2 regions of the Lacrimispora indolis DSM 755 genome follow, and region 1 is predicted to be linked to the other one. Evidence: predicted binding sites of a transcription regulator. Region 1 holds the regulator's gene; the other holds the start of a gene.
What was found. The regulator NrdR, encoded in region 1, represses ribonucleotide reductase genes. The targets are predictions, from matches to a motif close to CACAANATNTTGTG.

Region 1 (11,993 bases):
ATAAAGTATTATGATTTATCGGATAGAAATAAAAAAAGTGAATTGCTCTATCTTTTATCGATAAGTCATGAAAAAAGGCATGAGTATGAAGCATTAATAGAGGAAGAAAAGAAGAAATATATAAGTGATTCGGCCATAATATATATTCCGTTGTTAAATGTTGATCAGTTATATGATTTACATCACATCGAGAACTCTTTGAGTTATGATTACGATGGGACCATTCAGATGATAAATAAAACTGTCAAAGTAACAACGAAAAATGAAAAGGTGCTTTTTGCTACATTTTTGATATTACATGAGTTTGGGCATTGGCATGATTTTAACGAAAAAGGTAAGGTCCCTTATTTCTATAATGTACCAGAGGAGAAAGAACGTCGTCAAGTATTTGAGTTAAAACAAGATATAATGCAAAAGCTAGACGGAAAATCACGATTTACTTATAAAGATAAGCAATTGCTTATAAGGTATTTTACAGAATATCATGCAATACCTAGTGAAAAATATGCAGATGCATATGCTGTGAATCACTTGAACGATGCATATGAGAGAATCAAACAAACTGATATTTTATAAAAAGTAAGGCAACTAATAAAATTAGCTGTTTTTCTTTTGGAGGAAACATGCGAGGGTTAAAACGCAATAAAAAGGCACTTTGGTATCAGCTCTACAGTAATCATATTCCGGTCTATGAAACTGATCTGGACGGTAACATCATCTATGACCCGGTGACAGACGAACCGCTTCTGACAGGTGATTATGCGGTTGGATATGCAGACCCGGTAAAGTTCCGGGCGAATGTGTCCCCGGCCCGGTCCGAAGCCCAAACGGAGCCTTTCGGAGTGAATACGGATTATGATAAAGTGATTTGTTCCTGTGACCTTACGTTGCCGATTGATGAACTGTCACAAGTATTTGTTGACCGGAAGCCAGAGGGCGGTAAAGGAGCAGATTATAAGGTTGTTAAAGTAGCACGGAGTATTAATTCCGTGCTTTTTGCTATTAAACAGTTGCCAGACGGAGGTGCAGCGAATGGCTAAATACAGAAAGAAACCTGTTGAGATTGAAGCATTTGAATTTTGCAAAGATTTTATGAAAGTCGGAGCAAACTGTAAAGGTGTTCCAGATTGGGGCATATCTGCTTATGATGATGGCGTAATTTATTTTGATGATAAGGACGAGTGCTTTATTAAGACTTTGGAGGGCGACCATCACGTTAGCGTAGGCGATTACATCATTCAAGGTGTAAAGGGTGAATTATACCCGTGCAAGCCTGATATCTTCGAAGCAACATATGAAAAAGTCGGGCCATTGTCTCCTCTATTGGAATAAATCATGAGCAAGAAAGTAATCCGAGGAAACTTCTCATCAAAAGGAATCCAGGATATTATCAATCAGTTGGAACAGTATAAAGCAGACTTGCACAGGAAAGCCGAACTACTATGTCAGCGTCTGGCAGAAGCCGGCCAGACTGTGGCCCTACAAAGTATCAGCGAATCCCCCTTAGGTAAAACAATTACTCTTCGGGTGGAAATGGAGCCTAGGACAGACGGTTGCAAAGCTATTCTTGTAGCCACCGGACAAACGAAGTCCAATGACTACGGAACCATAAACACCTTGCTCCTCGTTGAATTTGGGAGTGGCATACACTACAATCATACTGAAAATCCCAAAGCACCAGAATTTGGTATGGGCGTAGGTACATTTCCAGGACAGAAGTGGGCTTTTAATGAATCTGGTTGGTGGTACTTTGGAGAGGATAACGAATGGCATCATTCATATGGTGTCAAAGCTACGATGCCAATGTATTCAGCGTCAGTTGAGATAAGAGAAAAAATAAAGGTAGTAGCTAAAGAAATCTTTGGCTAAGAAAATGAAGAAACATCAGGGTGTACCCTTGATGTCCTTTTTTTGTTAAGACACGGTGAAATGTCGTGTCTTATTTTTATATAAGGAGATGTGGTGTTTGGGTAAAAATGTATTAGGGCTTACTTCTGTGGATTATGAGAAATTATACAATGTGTGGAAAAATATGAAGCAAAGGTGCTATGACAAAAAGTCGGAAAGATATTATACATATGGTGCCAGAGGAATTGGGGTTTGTGATGAATGGATAGACAATTTTAAGGCCTTTGCAAAATGGGCATATGAAAATGGATGGAATCCTCAGTTGAGTATTGAGAGAAGAAACCTAAATGAAAGTTATAGCCCAGATAATTGTATGTTTATTACAATGAAAGAACAGGCAAGAAATAAAACCAGCAATGTAAGGATCATAATAAACGGCGTAGATAAATGTCTTGCGGAATGGTGTGAGATATATGGAGTCCCTTATAAGCGAGTGCATAGGCGATATTCATTTTATGGAATTAGAGAGCCGAGTGATTTGTTTTATGATGGTGATTTAAGAAGTCTTCATCACGCATAAGGAGGTGTTCCAGTAATGCTTGATATTTCTTCTCTGGTTTATACCCGGTTGGTGAGTGATGAGAAAATAAAAAAATACATCAAAGAGAGTGGCACAACAAAAAATGAGAAGCCGTCCGCTTTTCCCTATCTTTATTTCAAAAGCCTGGGACAGCCGACAACAAGCAGCTCCCTACAGAATAAGCAGTGTGCCATATCTGCTGATTTTGAAATTACCATTTATGATTCCGGTTCTTCCAGTAAGGCAAAGCAATTGATCTTCCTTGCCGCTGACATTATGATGGAACTAGGATTCATTTTGAAGTATGGTCCTTTGGAAGTAGACCGATCAAGCACATCAGAAGCCTATCGTTGGATTGCAAGGTTCCATAGGACCTATTGCGAGGGCGATTTGATATAAAAATATGAGCAATTATCTTTGAGCTTCGTCTAATGGCGAGGTTCTTTTTTATGCAAAAAGGAGGATATGACCTATGGCAAAAGCTGTAGATTTATCAACTGCTGGTATCCATGTCGGATATGGGATCGAAACAACAGCTGGAACAAAGCCCACAGCCTTTACTGATCTGCCGAATCCCAAAAGTATCCCTGACTTTAATCCGGAAGTGGGCAGCTATGATGTAACATCTTTAAACGATACCATCTGGAAACGGTATATTGATGGACTGAAAGATCCGGGCGGAGCTCTTGCAATCACGTTTGGTATGTCGCAGGTGTTCCTGGATATGTGGGAAGATCTTTGTGATGAGTACGATACGGCTCAAGAATCAAATAAGCGTATGTGGCTGGAGTTTTATCACCCGAGACTGACAAAGGCTTTTTACTTTACTTGCGTGCCAGCAAGATTAGGTTGGGCGGCTTCCGACGTTGACAATGCTTGGGATACCAGTGTATCTGTTACGCCAACCGGAGAAATCGGGTGGGATGATCCTATTGTACCAACTGAACCTTCGGAAGAACCTTAATAAATAAGTATGGGAGGTATTAAAATATGAGGATTTTAACGATTGGCGGTAAGGACTATAAAGTGGAATTTTCCTTTGAAGCTGCAGAGTATAAAGATTGTGTGGACAGTATATTTAAAGTCATTTCTGGCAGTTACATTATGAAGAATGGTCCAACTGATGAGAATGAAAAGATATCCGTTGCAACGGCCATTTTGAATGGAACATCTGATATGGTTTCAGACATTCCCAAAATCGCTGTTACGGCTCTTTATGCCGGCTTGCTGGAAAACAATCCGGTGGAAAACGAACAGGCAGCCAAAGCCCTATTTAAGCAGTTTGTCAAGGAGAATCCAGATGATGAGTGTGCTTCATTCTGGGGAATGTATGATTTCCTGAGAGACTGCATGGAAGAAGATGGTTTTTTCAAACTCACCGGAATGGACAAGGTAATTGCTCAGATGAGCGAAGCGGCGGAAGAACAGAAGTCCAAATCCGGGAAGATTCCACAGGATCACAAAAGGAAATCAACTTCCACAAAATAATCTGGGAACAGTATTTGCCAGAAGCATTAAATATGGGAGTTCCGTATGATTTATTCTGGCGGTTAAATCCTCGGAAGCTTCTGCCATTTGTAGAGGCCTTTCGAAGAAAGCGGCAACAACGTAGTGACGAAATGTGGCTCATGGGCCAGTATGTTGCTTCAGCTTTGGACGCTACTGTATGTAATGCAATGCCATTTATTAAAAGAAAGCGGAAAGGTAAGTATTTTGAAGAACCGATACGTGTAACACCAAAGACAGAAGAGGAAAAGCGGTCAGAAAGTGAAAAAGCCTTACAAGGCTTCATTTTTGCTGCTGGAACAATGGAAAATGATATGAAACGTAAAAAGAAGGGCGAGTGATGGACGAAAATTCACTCGCCTTTTTTTGTATGTGTAAAGGGCGGTGAAACCATGGCTGATGTAATTGACGATCTGAAAGTCCAAATAGATGCCAGTACGACCAGTGCTGACGCTAAAATAGACAAATTCATACAAAAGATGTTGAGCCTGCAATCTGCTTTATCCGGGATAGAAATGTCCGGAGCGAGTCAGGTGGCCTCTGGAATAAATCAGATTGCTTCATCTATCCAAGGCTTTAATGAGCGGACTAAAACTGCGGATTTTTCCAGAGTGACCAGTGGCCTTAATAAACTGGCGGCGGTTGATGTTCAAGGAGTAAGCAATACGGCTCACGCTATGGAAAGCTTTTCAAATAGTATAAATGGTATTGGAAATCTTAAATTTGATACGGAAACTCTGACTAATGTTGCAAATTCCATTTCAAAGCTGGGACGTGCTTCGGTCACGGAAGCAACGCAGAATCTGGAGTTTTTAAAAACCAGTATGGCCGATTTTGTTTCTGGAATGAACAATGTTGGTAGTCTGAACTTTAATCCGGATTCTCTCTATAAACTGGTATCCTCAATAAGCAGATTAGGTGGTGTAAATGCCACACAGGCAGTACAGAACCTTCCACAGATTTCAACTTCTCTGCACAGTTTTGTATCCAGTATGAATTCCGTTGGTAGTGTTTCGTTTAATATCGAGGGACTGAATAATCTTGTAAACAATATTAGCCGTCTTGGCGGCACAAAGGCCACACAGGCCGCAGCAAACCTTAAGCCAATTAAAGATCAGCTTTTAAGGTTTGTAAGTGGCATGAACGGGATAGGTGCGCTCAGTTTTGATACAAGTGGGCTGGCAAATCTCGTTTCTTCAATAACAAAACTAGGAGGAAAGACAGCTACAGCGGCTATACCAAATATTCAGCAATTAGGCACAGCCTTGTCACAGTTGATGGCAACATTATCCCGTGCACCAGTGGTTAGCCAAAACCTTATCCTAATGACCAATGCACTGGCCAACTTGGCTTCCAATGGTTCTAAGGTATCAAGTGCAAGTCGCGCAATGGTAAACGGTCTAAATACTTATTCTCGAAGTGCAGGAAGGGCAGGGAAAAGCACAAAAGGACTCGTTTCTCAGATTGGCCTGTTTTATGCGAAATGGTTCATGATAATTCGAGGAATGAAAAGCCTATGGAAAGCCACAGAATCATCTATGGATTACATAGAAACCCTAAACTATTTCGATGCCGCGTGGGGACAAGTTGCCGACGCTGGAGTAAAAAGTTGGGAGAAGTTCGGCTATGAATCAGCAGAAGCTTATGCCGCTTCATTTAGTAAACGTGCACAGGAGTTAACTGGGAAAATGTCCGGCTTCATGGCAGATGAGAATGGGAATTTGAAATCTACCGGCGCAGTTAGTCTTGGTATTGATCCAGAAAGGCTTATGAATTATCAAGCTACTTTTGGACAGATGGCTTCCTCTATGGGTGTTGCCTCTGAAACGGCCCTGCAGCTATCAAACGCTCTATCTATGATAGGAGCTGACCTTGCATCTGTACGAAATATGAAGTTTGAAGATGTATGGGAAGATATGGCTTCCGGCATGGTCGGTATGAGTCGGACTCTAGATAAATACGGTGTTAATATTCGTAATGTAAATCTACAAGAGAAATTATCTGATCTCGGTATTAATGCAAAAATAACTGCTTTAAATCAGCAGGATAAGGCATTATTGAGAGGAATTATATTACTGGATTCCACCCGTTACGCCTGGGGAGACTTGGCAAATACACTTGATGCGCCCTCGAATCAGTTACGACTTCTGCAATCTAATTTTGCAAACCTTGCAAGGACGATAGGCAACTTGTTCCTGCCTATTGTTGCGAAAGTACTTCCTTATATTAATGCCTTGGTAATAGCTGTACAGCGGTTATTTTCATGGATAGGAGGTCTTCTAGGAATCAAGGTTGGAGATTTTAGTTCTTCTATTGGTTCGGCGGCTACAGATTTAAGTGGCATGGAGGACGCAGCTGACGGCATTGCAGACAGCACAGGTGATGCCGCAAAGAACACAAAGAAGATGGCCGATAACCTTCAGGGGTTTGATGATTTGAATGTTGTAAGCTCAGGTAATGCTGGAAGTGGTGGTTCTGGAGGTTCCGGCGGAGCAGGGGGCAATCTTTTAGATGACGCTTTCCTGGACGCGTTTTCTGAATACCAGAAAGCATGGGATGTTGCTTTTGCTAATGTGGAAAACAATGCACAGGCTATGGCAGACAGGATTGTAAATGCGTTCAAGTCTGGTGATTATTTTGGCATAGGCAAATATATTAGCGATGGTTTGACCGGAGCATTAGAAAACATAAACTGGCCGGCTGTTTATTCTATTGCCAGTGGCTTCGGTACAGGGCTTGCAGAGTTCTTTAACGGCCTTATTACACCAGAACTGTTTGGAGCTGTAGGTAAGACGATTGCCGGGGCTTTAAATACTGCCTTGTACGCGGCACTTGCTTTTGGAATAGCCTTTGACTGGACGAACCTGGGCAATTCAATTGCCAGTGGGATTAACAATTTCTTTACTACGTTTGATTTTGCCTCTGCCGGGTCCACTTTAAATGTCTGGGCCAAAGGTCTATTAGACGCATTAATAGCAGCACTGGATAATACAGATTGGTCTCTAATAGGGATTAAGATAGGTACATTCCTTGAATCCATTGATTTTCTTGAAATCGGTGGCAAAGTAGGAGAAGCCATATGGAAAGCTATAGGAGCTGGAATTGATCTCTGGAAAGGATCTTTTAGTGCAGCACCAGTTGAAACAACAATTCTTACGACTTTTGGACTTTTACAATTTACGGGGCTTGGAAAGTTACTGTCTGCAAAGATAATGACTTCTATCAGTAAAGGATTGACTTTTTCCGGTATTGGGAAATTACTGGCCAAGGCATTTCCAAGCAGTGCCATTATAACCACGATAACTACAACTATGGCTGAAACAGGGGCTTCTTTGCCGTCTGTATTAATGGGGTTAATTTGGGTTCCCATAAAGACATTTTTTACAACAACAATACCTGGATTAATAGTTGGAGCAATAAGTGGGTTAGGAACAGCCATAGTAAGCGGAGTTGTTGCCCTTGCGTCAGCACTTGGGATAAGTGTAGCTGCGGCTGGTGCTCTTGTAGTTGCGGCTGTGGCAGCAGTAGTAGCTGGAGTCGTTTACACGGTCACTCATTGGGATGAAATAAAAGAGTTTTGGACGCAGACAGTTCCGGCGTGGTGGAATGATACTGTAATTCCGTTTTTTGAATCTATTCCAGAAAAGCTTTCCTCTGTATGGGAACTTGTAAAAACTACTGCTTCAAGTAAGTGGGATGGTTTTATCGAATATTTGACTGGCCTGCCAGAAAAAGTGGGCAGTGTCATTGAAGATATCGCTGATTGGTTTAACGAATTGCCGGAGAAGCTTGGATATGCGTTAGGATATGCTTTAGGAACTGTGACAAGATGGGGAGTGGATTTATTCACCTATTTATCAAAGAAAATACCTGAAATTATAGCTTCTGTGGTGAAATGGTTTTCAGAGATGCCAGGGAAAATCTATTCTGGAATTTCTACATTTATAACCAAAGTTGCAACATGGGGGACTGAAACTTACAATGTATTTAACCAGAAAGTATCAGAAGTAATTGCCGGCACTGTGAAATGGTTCTCTGAAATGCCGGGTAAGATATATGATACGATAATAAAAATAAAAGAGAAAATATCTACATGGTCTACCAATACCATATCATACTTTAAGACAGAGGTCCCAACTATCATTGACAAGGTAATAGAGTTTTTTGGAGAATTACCGAAGAAAATGATTACTGTGGGTGAAAACGTCATTAAAGGTCTATGGGAAGGCATTACGAATTTGACGGACTGGTTAGGAACTGGCATTGCTACTTTTGCCCAAGGTGTAATAGATGGGTTTAAAAAAGGATTTGATGAGCACTCACCGTCAAAAAAGGCGTTTCAGATTGGTGACTACTTTACTGTAGGACTAATGAATGGTATTATAGATAAATTTGGTGTCATATATTCAAAAGTAGGTTCTTTTGCTGACAAACTGACAGATTATGATATATCTCTGCCATCAATAGATACCAACGTACAAGTCAGCAGGGAATTCTTTGACATGGTAGATACAAAAGCCTCTGTTTCCTACGATACCCCTTCTTATGATTTTAAGGCCGGTATATCTGCAGAGTTGAATGCAGCATTATCCGGAATCATTGATTATGAGAAGATGGCAAATACTATGGCACCTATTGTGGCAAAAGCATTGGAGAATGCAGATATTAAAGCTAAAATTGGTCAACAAGATGTATGGAAAAGTACAGAAGATAGTTGGAATAAAAAATATAACATGACTGGTAAATCGCCATTACCAGTTTAAGATCTAAAGGCCATAGACTGTCATATGTGGATAGACTATGGCCTTTTTTATTTAGACATTCATAAATATCAGTTCTGTATTAAACCGCTTCATTCTGAGTACAAAAAAACTACCAGCTTAATACTGATAGTTAGTAGTTTTCTCGTATTTAATTTTTTGCTTATCGTTCTATTTTTGGGGAAAACACCTAAAAATTATCAAATTATTATCGGGGTCTAAAAAGCTCATATTCCTTGCCCCCCACGGTCTTACGGTTGGTGGTTCAATAATTTGGATACCAAGTGCTTTTAATCTCTTAAACTCTACATCTACATCATCAACTGTAAAAGCAATACAGATGTTATGTAGGTTCGCATCTCGCTCTATCCCGTCATTATAAACAGTCAGTGTTGTATCCTCCGATATGATAAATTGGTGATTATTATCGTCACTGCCATTATCGATATCAAATAATATTTTATAAAAATTTGATAATCGGATAACATCATTTGTCAATAAACATACTTCTCCCACTTTCATTTCGACTCCCCCAATGTTTTTGAAATAAATACTTATGAGTAGAATATCACCATACCTACTAACTATCAATATTAAGTTTTCAATGTACGATAAATCAGTTAAATCTTAATTGCATTATTTGACTTATTCCTATAGTTTTGTATAATCAATATGTGAGAATAATTCACTGAAAGGAGCTTTTATGTTTAAAAAAGGTTTTCATATTGATTTAGAAGAGTCGTTAACATATCCATCTACAAAAGTAATCTGTTCATGCATAGAAAAGTATGCAAAATCAACTGGAGAGAAACTAGTTTTTATAAATACACAAAAGCCTATAACTTTTCACCTTAATGATATACCTTATATTGCTGAAGTTTCTATGATTCGTGGCGGGTACTATATTCATTGCAAGGAGAATTAGTAGTATTACTATTCGTTCATCGGAATTATTCTCACAAATAAATAGCAATTTAGAAAATAAATTTACGGACAGTACCGTACCATTTACCATATCGTCACTGGCTACGGGCGCAAGTGCGCAATTTGTAATACCAGATAAAACAGGATACTTATTAGTATCCACCATGTTCGCATTACCCGGGGCGAGTACACAAAGCATTATAATAAAGCATATTTACCGTCAAACAATAGTGGTTACGAACTTGTCAGGGTCTACCATATCCAGTCAAGACTTGAATGTGTATTGTATGTGGAAAAAGGCCTAAATGATCATTTCCATGAAAACCAAGCTGCCGGATTTCCAACGTATTGCCTGACTTTTATCCCGTTATCGGCAAAACCCAAAATAATCTGTGTTCTGTATGCTGCGACAGGCAACTGTATAAATCCCGTGTATGATGTCCCTTCTGGCGCACCTGATATTGTGCTAGCGGCATCTATAGCGTAATAGCCTGGGTTTATGTCAAGACGGCTTAAATTTCCAGTGATTTTACCCATGTAAACAAGGGGAAATTGCATAGCGTTTAAATTGCTATTTAATTCCAATAATAATGTACAGTGTATTCACTGATATCAATTTAGTGTTAATGATCTGAAACAAAAAGAAGTAATTAACATCTGTGACTGCAGACGTCTGGGCTATGTTGGTGATGTGGATTTTGACATGGAAACAGGTTGCCTTTTAGCCATTATTGTGCCTGGGCCAGGTTGCTTTTGCGGATTTTTGGTCAGGGAAAGGGAATATGTGATCCCCTTCTGTGACATCAGGCAGGTTGGTCCGGATATCATCCTTGTAAATGTGGATTTGGATAAAGCAACGGAAAAATGCGGGATATAAGGAGGATGGGCTTGCGGATCTGAGGATTGTACGTTATGATATATATACTATAAAGAAGTTTGATTGGTATTTGCTTTCATGAAGTAAATTATGCCAATGAAATTACAGTCCGTGAGACAGGAGGACCCAAAACGTGAAATGCCCATTTTGCAATGAAGCAGATACAAAGGTCATTGATTCCAGACCGGCAGACGACAACAGTTCCATCAGACGCCGCAGACAGTGTGAGAAATGCGGAAAACGGTTTACTACCTATGAGAAGCTGGAGACCATGCCTCTCATGGTAATTAAAAAAGATAATTCCAGAGAGGTTTACGACCGTTCAAAAATAGAATCAGGAATTCTTCATTCCTGCCATAAACGTCCGGTATCATCACAGCAGATTGATTCCATGGTAGATGAGATAGAAACCCAGGTATTTAACCGGGAGGAAAAGGAAGTGGAAAGCACGGTGATCGGAGAGCTTGTTATGAAAAAGCTGCAGGAAGTGGATGAGGTAGCTTATGTGCGCTTTGCTTCCGTATACCGGGAATTTAAAGACGTGAATACGTTTATGGAAGAAATAGGAAAACTGTTAAAGAAGTAGGAGATTTATGCTTAGAATATTTTATCCGGATGAAGACGCGGCTTCTGCATATGACATACCTTTTGAAAAGTTATATAAGAGCGGGATAAGAGGCGTTATTTTTGATATTGACAATACTCTGGTACCTCATGACGCACCTGCGGATGAAAGGGCTAAGAAGCTGTTTTTACGGCTGCATGAGCTTGGGATGGAAACCTGCCTTCTTTCCAATAACAAGGAGCCGAGAGTAGCTGCCTTTGCCAGGGCTGCGGGAAGTCCCCGCTACATTTATAAAGGAAACAAGCCGGGGCGAAGAGGATACTTAAGGGCCATGGAATTAATGGGTACGGACGTAAAACGGACGGTGTTTGTAGGAGACCAGCTTTTCACCGATGTTTATGGTGCAAAGAGAGCAGGAATCCACAGCATCCTGGTTAAACCGATTCATCCAAAGGAAGAAATCCAGATCGTTTTAAAACGAGTTTTAGAAGCAGTCGTACTGTATTTTTACCACAGGGATAAGAAAAAACAAAAATGATGGGCATCAAAAGTGGGAATATTTCCGGCGGGTAAAAGACCCCTCAACCGGTTATAATACGGATGAAACGGTCCGGACAAGCCGGCTGATCCAAAACATACAGGATATTACAAACGAGCCCCTGATTTGCGGACATTAGAAAGAAACTGCCGGACATGCCTTTGGGAGATATCTTTTCGCAAAAAACGTGTGGGCAGAAAAGGCGGTAGGAGGATATGAAAATTCTTGTTTTAAACGGGCCGAATCTGAATTTTTTAGGGATACGGGAAAAGGGAATATACGGAACAGAGGATTATCATGCTCTGGTATCCATGCTGGAGGAAAAAGCCCGGAGAGAAGGCCATGAACTGGAGGTCTATCAGAGTAATTATGAAGGCGGAATCATCGATAAGATT
Region 2 (11,993 bases), 340 kb from region 1:
TGAACAATAACATTGGACAGGGAAATAATGGATTGCTGGATTCCGCTGGGAATGCCAAGCTTTAAAATGCGGACCATCATCCTCTTGTCTATCCGGATCTTTTGCGGAACCAGCTGGTAAATATCATCTGTTTTAATTAAGGCCCGGACAATCAGCACGGAAGATACTGCCTGTGCAATGACCGTCGCATATCCCACACCTTCTGTTCCCATGCCAAAGGCAACCACAAAAACAAGATCCAGGACAATGTTTACCACAGAGGACACTATTAGATAATAAAGAGGACGTTTGGCATCTCCTACCGCCCTTAAGATACCGGCTCCCATATTGTAAACGAGATTAAACAGGGATCCGCAGAAAAATATTCTTAAATACGCCACGGAACTGGGCATGACCCCTTCCGGCGTTCCCATCCAGGTTAAGATCAGAGGCGACATGATCAGTCCCACAACGATCAGAAGCACACCTCCAACCAGGCTCAATGCCATACTGGTGTGAACCGCCCAGTGTAACTTTCTCCCATCCCTTGCCCCATAATACTGGGATATAATGACTCCCGCTCCTGTACCGATTCCCATAAACATGCCAATGATCAGATTGATCAGGGAATTGCTTGAGCCTACGGCAGCCAGGGCGTCGCTTCCGATAAAATTGCCCACCACCACGGAATCCACCGTATTATAAAGCTGCTGAAACAGGTTTCCGGCCAGAAGAGGCAGGGAAAAAGCCAGGAGCTGCTTCCAGATTACCCCTTCAGTCATGATGATCTGGTTTGTACCTCGATTCTTTTTCACAAATATCCTCCCTTCTTTTTCCAATTCCCCAATGAATATTAGTATACATCCATTTTCAGAAATTGGGAAGCCGGATAATTTAAGGTTTACTTTTTATGAGAATTCATGTACAATATTTTTATATCCTACTAAACAGATAAGAATAATTAGGAAGGAGAGTTGCAGCCATGAAATTTTCTACCAAGGGACGCTACGCTCTTCGTATGATGCTTGAATTTGCACTTCATCCGGGTGAATGCACAAAGATCAATCAGGTGGCAGAACGTCAGGAAATATCTGATAAATACTTAGAGCAGATTGTCACCATCTTAAGCAGAGCCGGGTATGTAAAAAGCAGAAGAGGCGCCCAGGGTGGTTATTATCTTACAAAGGATCCTTCGGACTATACCGTTGGCATGATCCTGCGGCTTGCAGAAGGAAGCCTGGTTCCAGTATCATGTCTGGAAGATGAAGTCAATCCCTGCAGCCGGTCCCAGATCTGTGCCACTCTCATGGTGTGGAAAAAGCTGGATCAGGCTATCTCCGATGTGGTAGACAGCATTACCCTGGCAGATCTGGTGGAAGAACAAAAAAGGCTGGATGGTCAGGCCAGCTATTACGAAATTTAAACTATGGCAGAAAAAAGTTCGTGTTTCTTCCCCGGCATGGGAGAACCCGAACTTTTTTAATCCTCTCAACAGGTCTGGGGACCGATCAGGTGTACTCCTCTTCTGTTTCCCTGATCACTCCCTGCATTTTGAATTCCGGTCAAATATTTCACAAAAAGCACAATGGTTTTCCAGAAAAAGATCCACCAGAAAAGGGTCAAAGTGGCTGCCCCTGCCCTGGGTAATGATCTCTGAACTCTTTTCATGGGAGTAACCTTCTTTATACACACGTTTTGACCGCAGGGCATCATACACATCCGCAAGGGCCATGATCCGCGCAGATAATGGAATTTCTTCCCCTTTCAGCCCTTTTGGGTATCCGCTTCCATCCCATTTTTCATGATGGCAGAGAGTAATCTCTTTTCCTGTCTCAATGAATTCGCTTTCCGTATCCTTTTCTCCCACGCTGGCTAAGGTCTGGTATCCAATGGTGGCATGGGTTTTCATGATTTCAAATTCCTTTGCCGTTAATTTTCCTGGTTTTAACAGGATAGAATCCGGAATTCCCACCTTTCCAATGTCATGCAAAGGACTGGCCTGGGTAATGTTGTCAATAAAGGCCTGGTCCGCTTCCTTTCGGTACACGCCCTTTTCCCAAAGCTTTTCTGCCAGAAGCCGGCAGTACTTTGCCGTCCTGACAATATGTTCCCCCGTGTCATCATCCCTTGACTCCGAAAGCTTTACCAGTGCATGGATGGTCGCCATCTGGGAAGCGGATACCTCCTCCACCTTTTTCTGGACCAAATCTTCCAGATGGTGGTTATATTCCTCTAACTTCTCCTCAACGGCCTTAGCACCGGTGATGTCCTGGATCGTTCCATGAACTTTGAAAGGCCTTCCATAAGATTCCTTTGACGCCACAAACCGGATATGTACCCACTTGATCCGGTTCGCCTCCATGAGCAGCCTGTACCGGTACTCGGCAGGCACCATGCCGTTTTGCATGTCACGGAAAATCCGGTTTACCAGCTCCTTGTCATCAGGATGGACCTTTTGAAAATACAGCGCCAGATCCGGCTCTGCTGACCGGTCTATTTCCAATATCCGGTTCATGGTATCTGACCACCACAGCTGCTTTGTGGAAAGGTTCAGCTCCCAGTTCCCTATTAATGCAATTTCCTGGGCTTCCCGGCGGGAGGCATCGCTTATCTCCAATTCCCTGCTCTTTATTTCCAGCTGCTTTGATACGTCCACATACCGCTCCATGATCTCCGATACCAGGGCAGTATGAATCTGGTTATCCACCTGTTTTGCAAAATGATCCAGCATGGCCTTCACATATTCATCAGTATCTGACTCTTCCAATACAATTTTTTCTCCCAGTAGGATTGCATCTGTGCCCATCAATTTCCTTCCTCCTCTAGAAAATAGTCGATCCCAACGTTGTTCAGTTCCTTCAGCCGCTTGATTACGATTTTCTGTGCGGCAGGGGTATCAAGGATGCTTCCATGCTGGGGAGCGATCATGGAAACATCAAGATTCTCGATTCGTTCCAGGGCGTACCGGAGTGCTTTTTTTGACGGCATGATCCGCTGATGAAAATTTACCATTCCCTTGATCTGGCACACTTTTTTAGTAATGGGACAGACCTGTTGGGGCGTGCAGTCCATGCAGCTGCTGCCGATCAATGCAAATAAATTCCAGTTGTGATCATAGCTTCCGAAAATATCGCTGCTGAACAATATTTTAGTCTTAACATCATAAGTAATGAAGCTGCCCGGCGAATGGGAATAAGGCGTCCTGATAAATTCCAGGCGCCTGCCGCTTGTAAATTCATAGTGAAAGCCTAATTCTTCTATACATTGTTTGGGCGTGTTCATAGAATAATAATTGATGAAAATATTATTTTCATGATGGGAGATGATTTTTAAATCTTTACTGTTAATGAGAGTTTCAATATGGGGAATGTTGCCGCACAAGTCAGGATCATAATGCTGGTATATGAGACGCCTGATCTTACCGGGGCTTATTCCCGTGCGCATGACCTTCAGCATGACCGTGCTGAAATCATCCCTGCTTCCGCTGTCAATGAGAACTGCCTCATCCCCGTCCACGATCAAATAAGGATTGCAGTGAAGCCCTGCTCCTTCGTCAAAAAATCCCACCCAGTAGACTCCCTCGGCTATTTCTACATACTCTTTATAATTCAAATCCTGTTTATCCATCTGCAATGTCCTCCAATATGTGATCGGCGTTCTTTTCCATTCCTTCTTTGATCCTGCACAGCAAACGGATCCTGCCATGAAAATATTACATTATATGACATAATATACCATATTTGTCCTTTCAAGTCCATTTCTTCCACCCTGCCCTTTTAAAATAAGCGGATTTCAGTTCTGTTCCATTCGACGGCAGTACTGCCAACGTTGAAAAGCAAATGAGAAAACAGGGCAAAAAAGAAAAAACAGCAGCACAGAGGCCCGCAGGTCAAAACCTGCGGGCCTCTGCTTTAATGGTGATCACACGTAAATCTATAAAAACAGCTATCCCTTCCGTCTAGAAAAATTTAGCCGCATAGCCCTGGATAAAAATTGCAAGAACAATGACCGGAAGAACGTACGTCACGTAAGCCCTTGCCCATCGGGGAAATTTTATCCCCTTTCCCGCATTGGCTTCCTTCATGAATTTCTCAAATCCCCAGCCATATCTGCTGGTGCAGAAAGCCAGATAGATCAGGCTTCCTAAGGGAAGCAGGTTATTGCTGATAATAAAATCTTCTAAGTCCAGCACATTGCTTCCTTCCCCAAAGGGCATAAAGCCGCTCCATACATTAAAGCCCAGCACACAGGGCAGGGATAACAGGATAATGGCAGCCGCATTCAGCCACACAGCCTTTTTAATGGTGCAGCCGGTCAAATCCGTGGCAAAAGAAACGATATTCTGGAAAACCGCAATTATCGTGGAAATTGCCGCAAATGACATAAAAAGAAAGAACAGGCTTCCTATCAGCCTTCCTCCTGCCATGTTATTGAACACGTTGGGCAGTGTCACAAAAACCAGCTTTGGCCCCTGGCCCGGCTCAATCTGGAACGCAAAGCAGGCAGGAAAAATAATAAGTCCTGCCATAAAAGCCACAAAAGTGTCTAAGAATGCCACACTGATGGCTTCGCCGGCCAGCCTGTGTTCCTTGCCAATGTAGCTTCCAAAGATTGCAAGAGCTCCGATCCCAATGCTTAAGGTAAAAAAGGCCTGTCCCATTGCAGCAAATATGACTTCCCCGATCCCAGCCTCCATGATCTTTCCGAAATCAGGCTTTAAGTAAAATTCCAGCCCTGCCCTGCTGTTTTCCATGAATATGGAATGAACGGCCAGTATTGCCATTAAGCCCAAAAGGCATACCATCATCCATTTAGTGATCTTTTCCACACCGCCCTGAAGCCCTTTTGCACAAATAGAAAAGCAGCCCACCACCATGAGGATCATAAATATTCCCATGACAACAGGATTTGCCAGCATATTCCCAAACTCCCCGGCTACTCCTTCCGCGTCAAGGCCAACAAAATCCCCCTTTGCCATCTTGAAGAAATACAAAACCATCCACCCGGAAACCGTGGTATAAAACATCATCAGAATGTAATTTCCCGCCATTCCCAGGTACTTGGCATAATGCCATTTGCTTCCTTCAGGCTCCAGCACATCATAGGACAAGGCAACGCTTTTCTGGCTGGCCCGTCCCACAGCAAATTCCATTACCACAATGGGCAGTCCCAAAATAAGCAGAAACACAGCATAAATCAAAACAAATGCTGCTCCTCCATATTGTCCCACAATATAAGGAAAACGCCATACATTTCCAAGTCCAATAGCACATCCAGCCGAAATCAGGATAAATCCCAGGCGGGATGAAAACTTTTCTCTTCCCATCTCTTTAAACTCCTCATCAGTCCATTTTATCTGTCATCTTTTCAAAAAAGAGCCGTCATTTTTTATTCCGCACCCCTCTTTTATATGAAAAGGCAAAAGATTCCATGCCATTATAGCATAGAATCTTTTTGACGACTACCATATCTTAATGACGGACCGGGTAAAAGAGAGTTCTTTCAGCTGACCGTGTTTTCCGCAAACTTTCTGATTTCAGAGGCATTGGTCATTTTCTGAATCTGGCCGTTCTTTATAACCACCAGGGTAGGGGCCTGCATAATTCCAAACCTTGTGGCAAGCTCTGCATTTTCTTCTGCATCTACCACCTCATAATCCATATTCTGTAAAAACTGCTTTGCCATCCGGCAATTGGGGCAGGTTTTTGTTGTAAAAAGATAGGTTCCTGCCGATATCTCTGCCTTTTTCACCGTCATCTTATCCCTGATTTCCCCAACAGCTCCTTTTTTCAGCACAGAGCGGCCGGGATCGTAGACGGTACGGTTTTTGTATTCCTGGGTCTTTCCTTCATTCCAGTTTTGTACCGGACGGTAATAACCGGTGATCCGGCTGTATACCTCAGCTTTTTTTCCGCAGACCGGGCAAACCTTGTGCTCACCGGAAAGGTATCCGTGTTCTGCACAAATGGAGTAAGTGGGGGACAATGTATAGTAAGGAAGTTTAAAATTCTCAGCGATAGTGTGAACCAGCTTTGCGGCTGCTTCCCAGTCAGGAAGCTTTTCGCCAAGAAATGCATGGAACACGGTTCCTGAAGTGTAAAGGGTCTGCAGCTCATCCTGGATATCAAGAGCGTCAAACACATCCGTCGTATAGTCCACAGGCAAATGAGAACTGTTGGTATAATAAGGGGTATCTCCCGGTTTGCCTGCTGTTATAATCTGGGGGTAATGCTTTTTATCATGCTTTGCCAAACGGTATGTGGTGGATTCTGCCGGAGTCGCCTCCAGATTATAAAGGTCGCCATAGGCCTCCTGATAATCTGACAGCCTTTCCCTCATGTGATTTAGCACATTCTTTGTAAACTGCTGGGTCCTTTCACTTGTTAAATCTTCTCCCAGCCATCTGGCATTTAAGCCCACCTCGTTCATTCCGATTAAGCCGATGGTGGAAAAATGATTTTCAAAGCTGCCCAGATACCGTTTCGTATAAGGATACAGCCCCTGATTCAAAAGCTTTGTTATGACTTCTCTCTTGGTTTTTAAGGACCGGGCCGAAATATCCATCATATGATCCAGGCGGGTGTAAAAATCCGCTTCGTTCTTGGAAAGGTAAGCGATCCTTGGCATATTGATGGTCACAACGCCCACGGAACCGGTGCTTTCACCGGAGCCGAAGAATCCTCCGGTCTTTCTCCTGAGCTCTCTTAAATCCAGCCTCAGACGGCAGCACATGCTCCTCACATCGCTTGGTTCCATATCGCTGTTAATATAGTTTGAAAAGTAAGGAGTTCCGTATTTGGAGGTCATTTCAAACAGCAGCCGGTTATTCTCTGTATCAGACCAGTCAAAATCCCTGGTTATAGAGTAGGTGGGAATGGGATACTGGAAGCCCCGCCCATTGGCGTCTCCCTCTATCATGGTTTCAATAAAGGCCTTATTGATCATATCCATCTCAGACTTACAGTCCTTATACTTAAAGTCAGCTTCTTTTCCTCCAACAATGGCATTCAGCTCTGCCATATCGGCTGGTACGGTCCAGTCCAGGGTGATGTTGGAAAATGGAGCCTGGGTTCCCCAGCGGCTGGGTGTATTCACTCCAAAGATAAAGGATTCAATGCATTTCTTCACTTCCCGGTAGGACAAATGATCGGCCTTTACAAATGGAGCCAGATAGGTGTCAAAGGAAGAAAATGCCTGGGCACCTGCCCATTCATTCTGCATGATCCCCAGAAAATTGACCATCTGGTTGCAAAGCACGGATAAATGTTTTGCAGGAGAGGAAGTGATCTTTCCCGGTATTCCCCCAAGTCCTTCTAAAAGAAGCTGTTTTAAAGACCAGCCTGCGCAGTACCCGGTCAGCATGGATAAATCGTGAATATGTACGTCTGCATTCCTGTGGGCATTGGCAATCTCCTGGTCATAAATTTCAGACAGCCAGTAATTTGCCGTAACAGCTCCGGAGTTGCTTAATATCAGCCCTCCCACGGAATAGGTGACAGTGGAGTTTTCCTTGACCCGCCAGTCTTCCACCTTTACATAGCTGTTCACCACAGCCTTGTAATCCAGGATGGTATCCTTCATATTCCGTATTTTTTCTCTTTGTTTTCTATATAAAATATAGGCCTTTGCCACATCCGTATATCCCGCCTGCTCAAGGACGTGCTCCACACTGTCCTGGATCTGCTCTACCGTGACTTCTCCCCCCGACATCTTATCCTGGAAATCAGCGGTTACACGAAGAGACAGCAGTTCCAGTATTTCATTGTTATACTCCTTCTGGGTGGCCTTAAATGCTTTTTTAATCGCTTCCGTGATTTTATTCAGACTGAATTCAGCATTTTCCCCATTTCTCTTTACTACCTGGATCATAAAGACTAAACTCCTTTCCACTTTCCTGCCCTGTTTTTTGGCATAGTGCCTTTTATCAGAAATCTGATAAGCGGTCTTTGATAAATATCATTATAGCAGAACAAAAACAAAAACACAATATGTAGTTTGGTTTTTTAACACCAATCCACATATTGTGTTTTATTATTCATCAAAAACATCGGCATTGTTTGCCAGAGAGGCAAACAGCTCCGATGGCACATAGGCGTTCACCAGAATCCCGTCTTCCTGATATTCTTCCTTTAACAGCTGGCCGTATTTGCGGATCAGCTGGATCTTTCCTGCATCCTTATAGGGGTAAACCTTTTCCAGATACACTTTCTGATTTCTAAGAATGGTCTCCAAAAGATTTAAAAGCTCGTCAAGGCCTTCTCCGGTTTTTGCGGATATCCTCACCTGATGATCCGAAGATATATCCCTGAATATCACACCGTCTTCTGCTGCATCGATCTTATTAAACACCGTGATCATGACCTTATCACAAACTCCAAGCTCCCTTAAGGTTTCGTATACAACATACATCTGCATGTCCATCTGCGGATTGGAACAGTCCACCACATGAAGGATGATATCACTGTATTTGGCCTCTTCCAAAGTGCTTTTAAATGCTTCGATCAAATGATGGGGAAGCTTTCTGATAAATCCTACGGTATCCGTCAAAAGAATCTGCTGTCCGCCCGGTAAGTTCAAATTCCTGGTAGTTGGATCCAGGGTGGCAAACAGTTTATCCTCAGCCAGGATTCCGGCATCCGTAAGCCTGTTTAACAAGGTGGATTTCCCGGCGTTGGTATACCCGACAATAGCGGCAGCAGGCACATGGTTTTTATCCCTCTGCTGCCTGACCACCTCCCTGTGCCGCTTCACATCCTCTAATTCAGACTTTAACATCCCGATCCGGTCATGGATCAGACGGCGGTCCATCTCCAGTTTTTTCTCTCCCGGTCCCCGGGTGCCGATCCCGCCTCCAAGACGGGATAAGGAGCTTCTAAGCCCCACCAGACGGGCTGCCCGGTATCTGAGCTGGGCCAGCTCCACCTGTATCTTTCCTTCTCTGGTAATGGCTCTGGAAGCAAAGATATCCAGAATCACCATGGTGCGGTCCATGACCTTTGTGTCCAGGGCTCCTTCCAGATTCCGCAGCTGGGCCGGAGAAAGTTCATCGTCACAGACGATTCCGGTTGCGTCCAGCTCCCAGATCCGGTCCTTTATTTCCTCGATCTTACCTTTTCCCAGATAAGTCCCCGGATGGATCCTCTCCCGGTTCTGGATCATCTTATCCACGGTGACGGCACCCGCTGTTTTTACCAGCTCCTCCAGTTCATCGAGAGATCCTTTTGCATCATCCCCATCCCCGGTACTGACTGCCACCAGGATCACCCGTTCCTCTATTTCTTTTAACTCAATCAGTTCTGCCATCAATCACTCCAACCTATCTTGTCTTTAAAAATGTGATCTCCCGCTCGGCTTCCTCATCAGGACCATGAGCGGAAATATACTGCTGCATCAAATCCAGGGCTGTTTTAAATTCGCCTTTATGTTCCTCGGCAACAGCCTGGTTAAACAAAAGCTCCGGAACCTGGGCGCTGTCCGGCGCAGAAAGACCTTTCTTAAAATATTCCGCAGCTCCATCCCAGTCCTCTTCGGCCAGCTTGCATAAGCCCATCCGGTTGTAAAGCTCCGCGCTCTGTTCCCCGTCCTGAAGGGCCTCTTCATAGAGGCTCATGGCATCGGAAACCGTTCCTTCCTTCTCCATGGCAGCCCCTGCAGCCAAAAGTGCTTTCAGCCTGCCCGGTGCCTTTTTTTCCGTATCCAGCCCGGCGCTTTTCTTATAATCCTCAATAGCGCCCTTTAGATCTCCGGCTCCTGCCTTGGAAACAGAACGCATATTCAAATATTCCGGCAGTTCCCCATCCACCTTGATGAGTATGTCATAGGTGTCTGCTGAGGAGGTATAATCGCCTGCCAGGTATTCGGCTTCTGCCCGGTACTTTAACACATCCACATCAAACTTCCCCACCAGTCCTTTGGAGGAATCAATGGCTTTGTCAAAGGCTTCCACGGCACCGTCATAGTTGCCCTGGTTAAGTGCCTCGATCCCGGCAGCCCGGTAAGAATATTTATCTTCCTTTTTCCCGCAGCCGCCTGCCCCGATAGTAACCGCCAGAGCCAGTCCAAGGATGGCAGCCATATATCCTGTCTTTCTTCTCATGCTATTATCTCCTTTTAAGGAAATTCGATTCGCCTTCTGCTCACAATAGAAATGTTATTGTTTTCCCGTGCTTCCATGGCCGCCCCGGTCTTCATGTCCCAGGGTCTTCACTTCCTCAAAGCACAAGGCCGGCTGATGCTCCATAATGCGGAACTGGCAGATTCGGTCATTTATATGAATCACTGTATCCCGGAGGGCATAAGCCGGGAAAAACCACTGGTCATTGTCACCGCAATAAGTTTCATCGATCACACCCATGCTGTTGGTCTGGATCACGCCGTAATTTTTAAATGTGCTGCTTCTTGGAACCACATGGGCTTCAAACCCTGCAGGCAGCTCCATGGCAATTCCCAATGGAATCAGCTTAAAGTCCCCTGCTTTCATCTCCACTTCTTCCGCCGCGCGCAAATCAATCCAGTCAGATTTGCCCTCAATATAGCGTAAGCGTTCGATTTTATCAGTAAAATATTTTATTCTTATGTCTTTTGTCACCTTGTTTCCTCCTGAATGTTATCTTCTTTTTTATGGTCTGCCGGCATTAAATCCCCGCTTTCGGAAAGCTCTTCTTCCACTTCCATGCGTATCTCAGCCGCAACTACCGGATCGGCCACCGGAAGACTCTGGGTGGAGCCGATGCCGAATCTTCTTAAAAATTCCTCTGTGGTGGCAAACAATGCCGGCCGGCCGGGTGCATCAAGACGGCCCACTTCATATACCAGGTTGTATTCCACCAGCTTATTGACTGCATGATCCGACTTAACACCCCGGATCTTCTCTATTTCGAGCTTTGTCACAGGCTGCTTATATGCTATGATGGACAGAGTTTCCAGAACCACCTCCGTAAGAACCTGCTTTTTGGGCGCAGCTGCAACGCGGATTAAGTTTTCATAATACTCAGACCGTGTGCACATCTGGTAACTGTTCTCCAGCTCCAGGATCTGCATCCCTCTTTTTCCTGTATCATAGCGCTTCATCAAACGAAGGACAGCTTCCTTTGCTGCAGCTTCATCCTGGCCGATGGCCGCGGCCAAAGCCTTTAGTTCAACGGAATTTCCCATGGTAAAAAGAACCGCCTCAATTACGGCTTCCCAGGTTTTTTCTTCTTTTGTGCTCTTTTTCGGTCCAATGGTCTCAAGAGTTTCCTTATCCATCAATTTCCTCTTTCCTGCCAGTCTTCTCCGGGCATAACGGTATCCCTGGAAGGAGTTTCTTCTCCCAGATCTGACAAATCCAGTTCCCCGTCTTCTCCTTCCGGCTCCAGGGTTTCGATGAACATATCATCAAACAAATGCTCCTGGGTCAGCCTGATCTTGCCGATCTTCATGAGCTCCAGAAGCGCTAAAAATGTCACAACAACAAGGGTCCGGTCCGGCTGCTGCTCAAGCAGCCTGCGGAAGGAAAATTTCCGGTGCTCTCTGGCATAATCCATGACCGATTTTATCTTATCTTCCAGGCTTATGGATTCCTTCTGAATGTTGCCGAACCGGCTTCGGATAGGATCCACCCGGTCAGACTTGCGTTTCGTAACAGCCCGGAAAATCTCCTGGAGCTTTGCCAGAGTAAGGCCGTCAAGAAGCTTGTCCAAATCCACCGGCGGTTCGTACCTTGCCACCTCAGGGGGAACTGAAGGGGTCTTGTACAGCAGGCGGTCTGCCCCCAATTCCCGGTCCCTAAGTTCCTGAGACATATATTTATAATATTTGTATTCCAGAAGGCGCGCCACAAGCTCTGCCCTTGGGTCCTCCTCCTCGCCTTCCTCATTGGTTTCCCTGGGAAGCAGCATTCGTGCCTTTATATCAATGAGGGTCGCAGCCATGACCAGAAACTCGCTGACAATGTTTAAATCCTCTGTTTCCATGTGATTGACATAGTCCAGATACTGCTCCGTAATCTCAGCAATGGGAATATCATAGATATT

Region 2: a site for NrdR is predicted at 7,962-7,975, ahead of K401_RS0120595 (ribonucleoside triphosphate reductase). Genes of this name have one in related genera too.

What each region holds. Positions count from the first base shown of each region.
Region 1 is NZ_AZUI01000001.1:4,613,224-4,625,216, forward strand. Features, by position in the region: gene K401_RS0122420 (hypothetical protein) at 1-576, shown strand, start outside; gene K401_RS0122425 (hypothetical protein) at 624-1,040, shown strand; gene K401_RS0122430 (hypothetical protein) at 1,033-1,332, shown strand; gene K401_RS0122435 (hypothetical protein) at 1,336-1,869, shown strand; gene K401_RS31460 (hypothetical protein) at 1,967-2,428, shown strand; gene K401_RS0122445 (hypothetical protein) at 2,444-2,827, shown strand; gene K401_RS0122450 (hypothetical protein) at 2,901-3,392, shown strand; gene K401_RS0122455 (hypothetical protein) at 3,419-3,916, shown strand; gene K401_RS0122460 (hypothetical protein) at 3,931-4,275, shown strand; gene K401_RS33680 (hypothetical protein) at 4,327-8,697, shown strand; gene K401_RS0122470 (VOC family protein) at 8,866-9,216, opposite strand; gene K401_RS34260 (DUF4318 domain-containing protein) at 9,398-9,619, shown strand; partial or broken gene K401_RS0122485 (PRC-barrel domain-containing protein) at 10,241-10,495, shown strand; gene nrdR (transcriptional regulator NrdR) at 10,629-11,081, shown strand; gene K401_RS0122495 (YqeG family HAD IIIA-type phosphatase) at 11,089-11,598, shown strand; gene aroQ (type II 3-dehydroquinate dehydratase) at 11,814-11,993, shown strand, end outside.
Region 2 is NZ_AZUI01000001.1:4,276,615-4,288,607, reverse strand. Features, by position in the region: gene K401_RS0120620 (MATE family efflux transporter) at 1-794, opposite strand, end outside; gene K401_RS0120615 (RrF2 family transcriptional regulator) at 962-1,402, shown strand; gene K401_RS31985 (HD-GYP domain-containing protein) at 1,517-2,785, opposite strand; gene K401_RS0120605 (oxygen-binding di-iron domain-containing protein) at 2,785-3,606, opposite strand; gene K401_RS0120600 (sodium-dependent transporter) at 3,938-5,305, opposite strand; gene K401_RS0120595 (ribonucleoside triphosphate reductase) at 5,482-7,848, opposite strand; gene hflX (GTPase HflX) at 8,011-9,282, opposite strand; gene K401_RS0120585 (tetratricopeptide repeat protein) at 9,296-10,075, opposite strand; gene K401_RS0120580 (dUTP diphosphatase) at 10,130-10,567, opposite strand; gene scpB (SMC-Scp complex subunit ScpB) at 10,564-11,226, opposite strand; gene K401_RS0120570 (segregation and condensation protein A) at 11,226-11,993, opposite strand, start outside.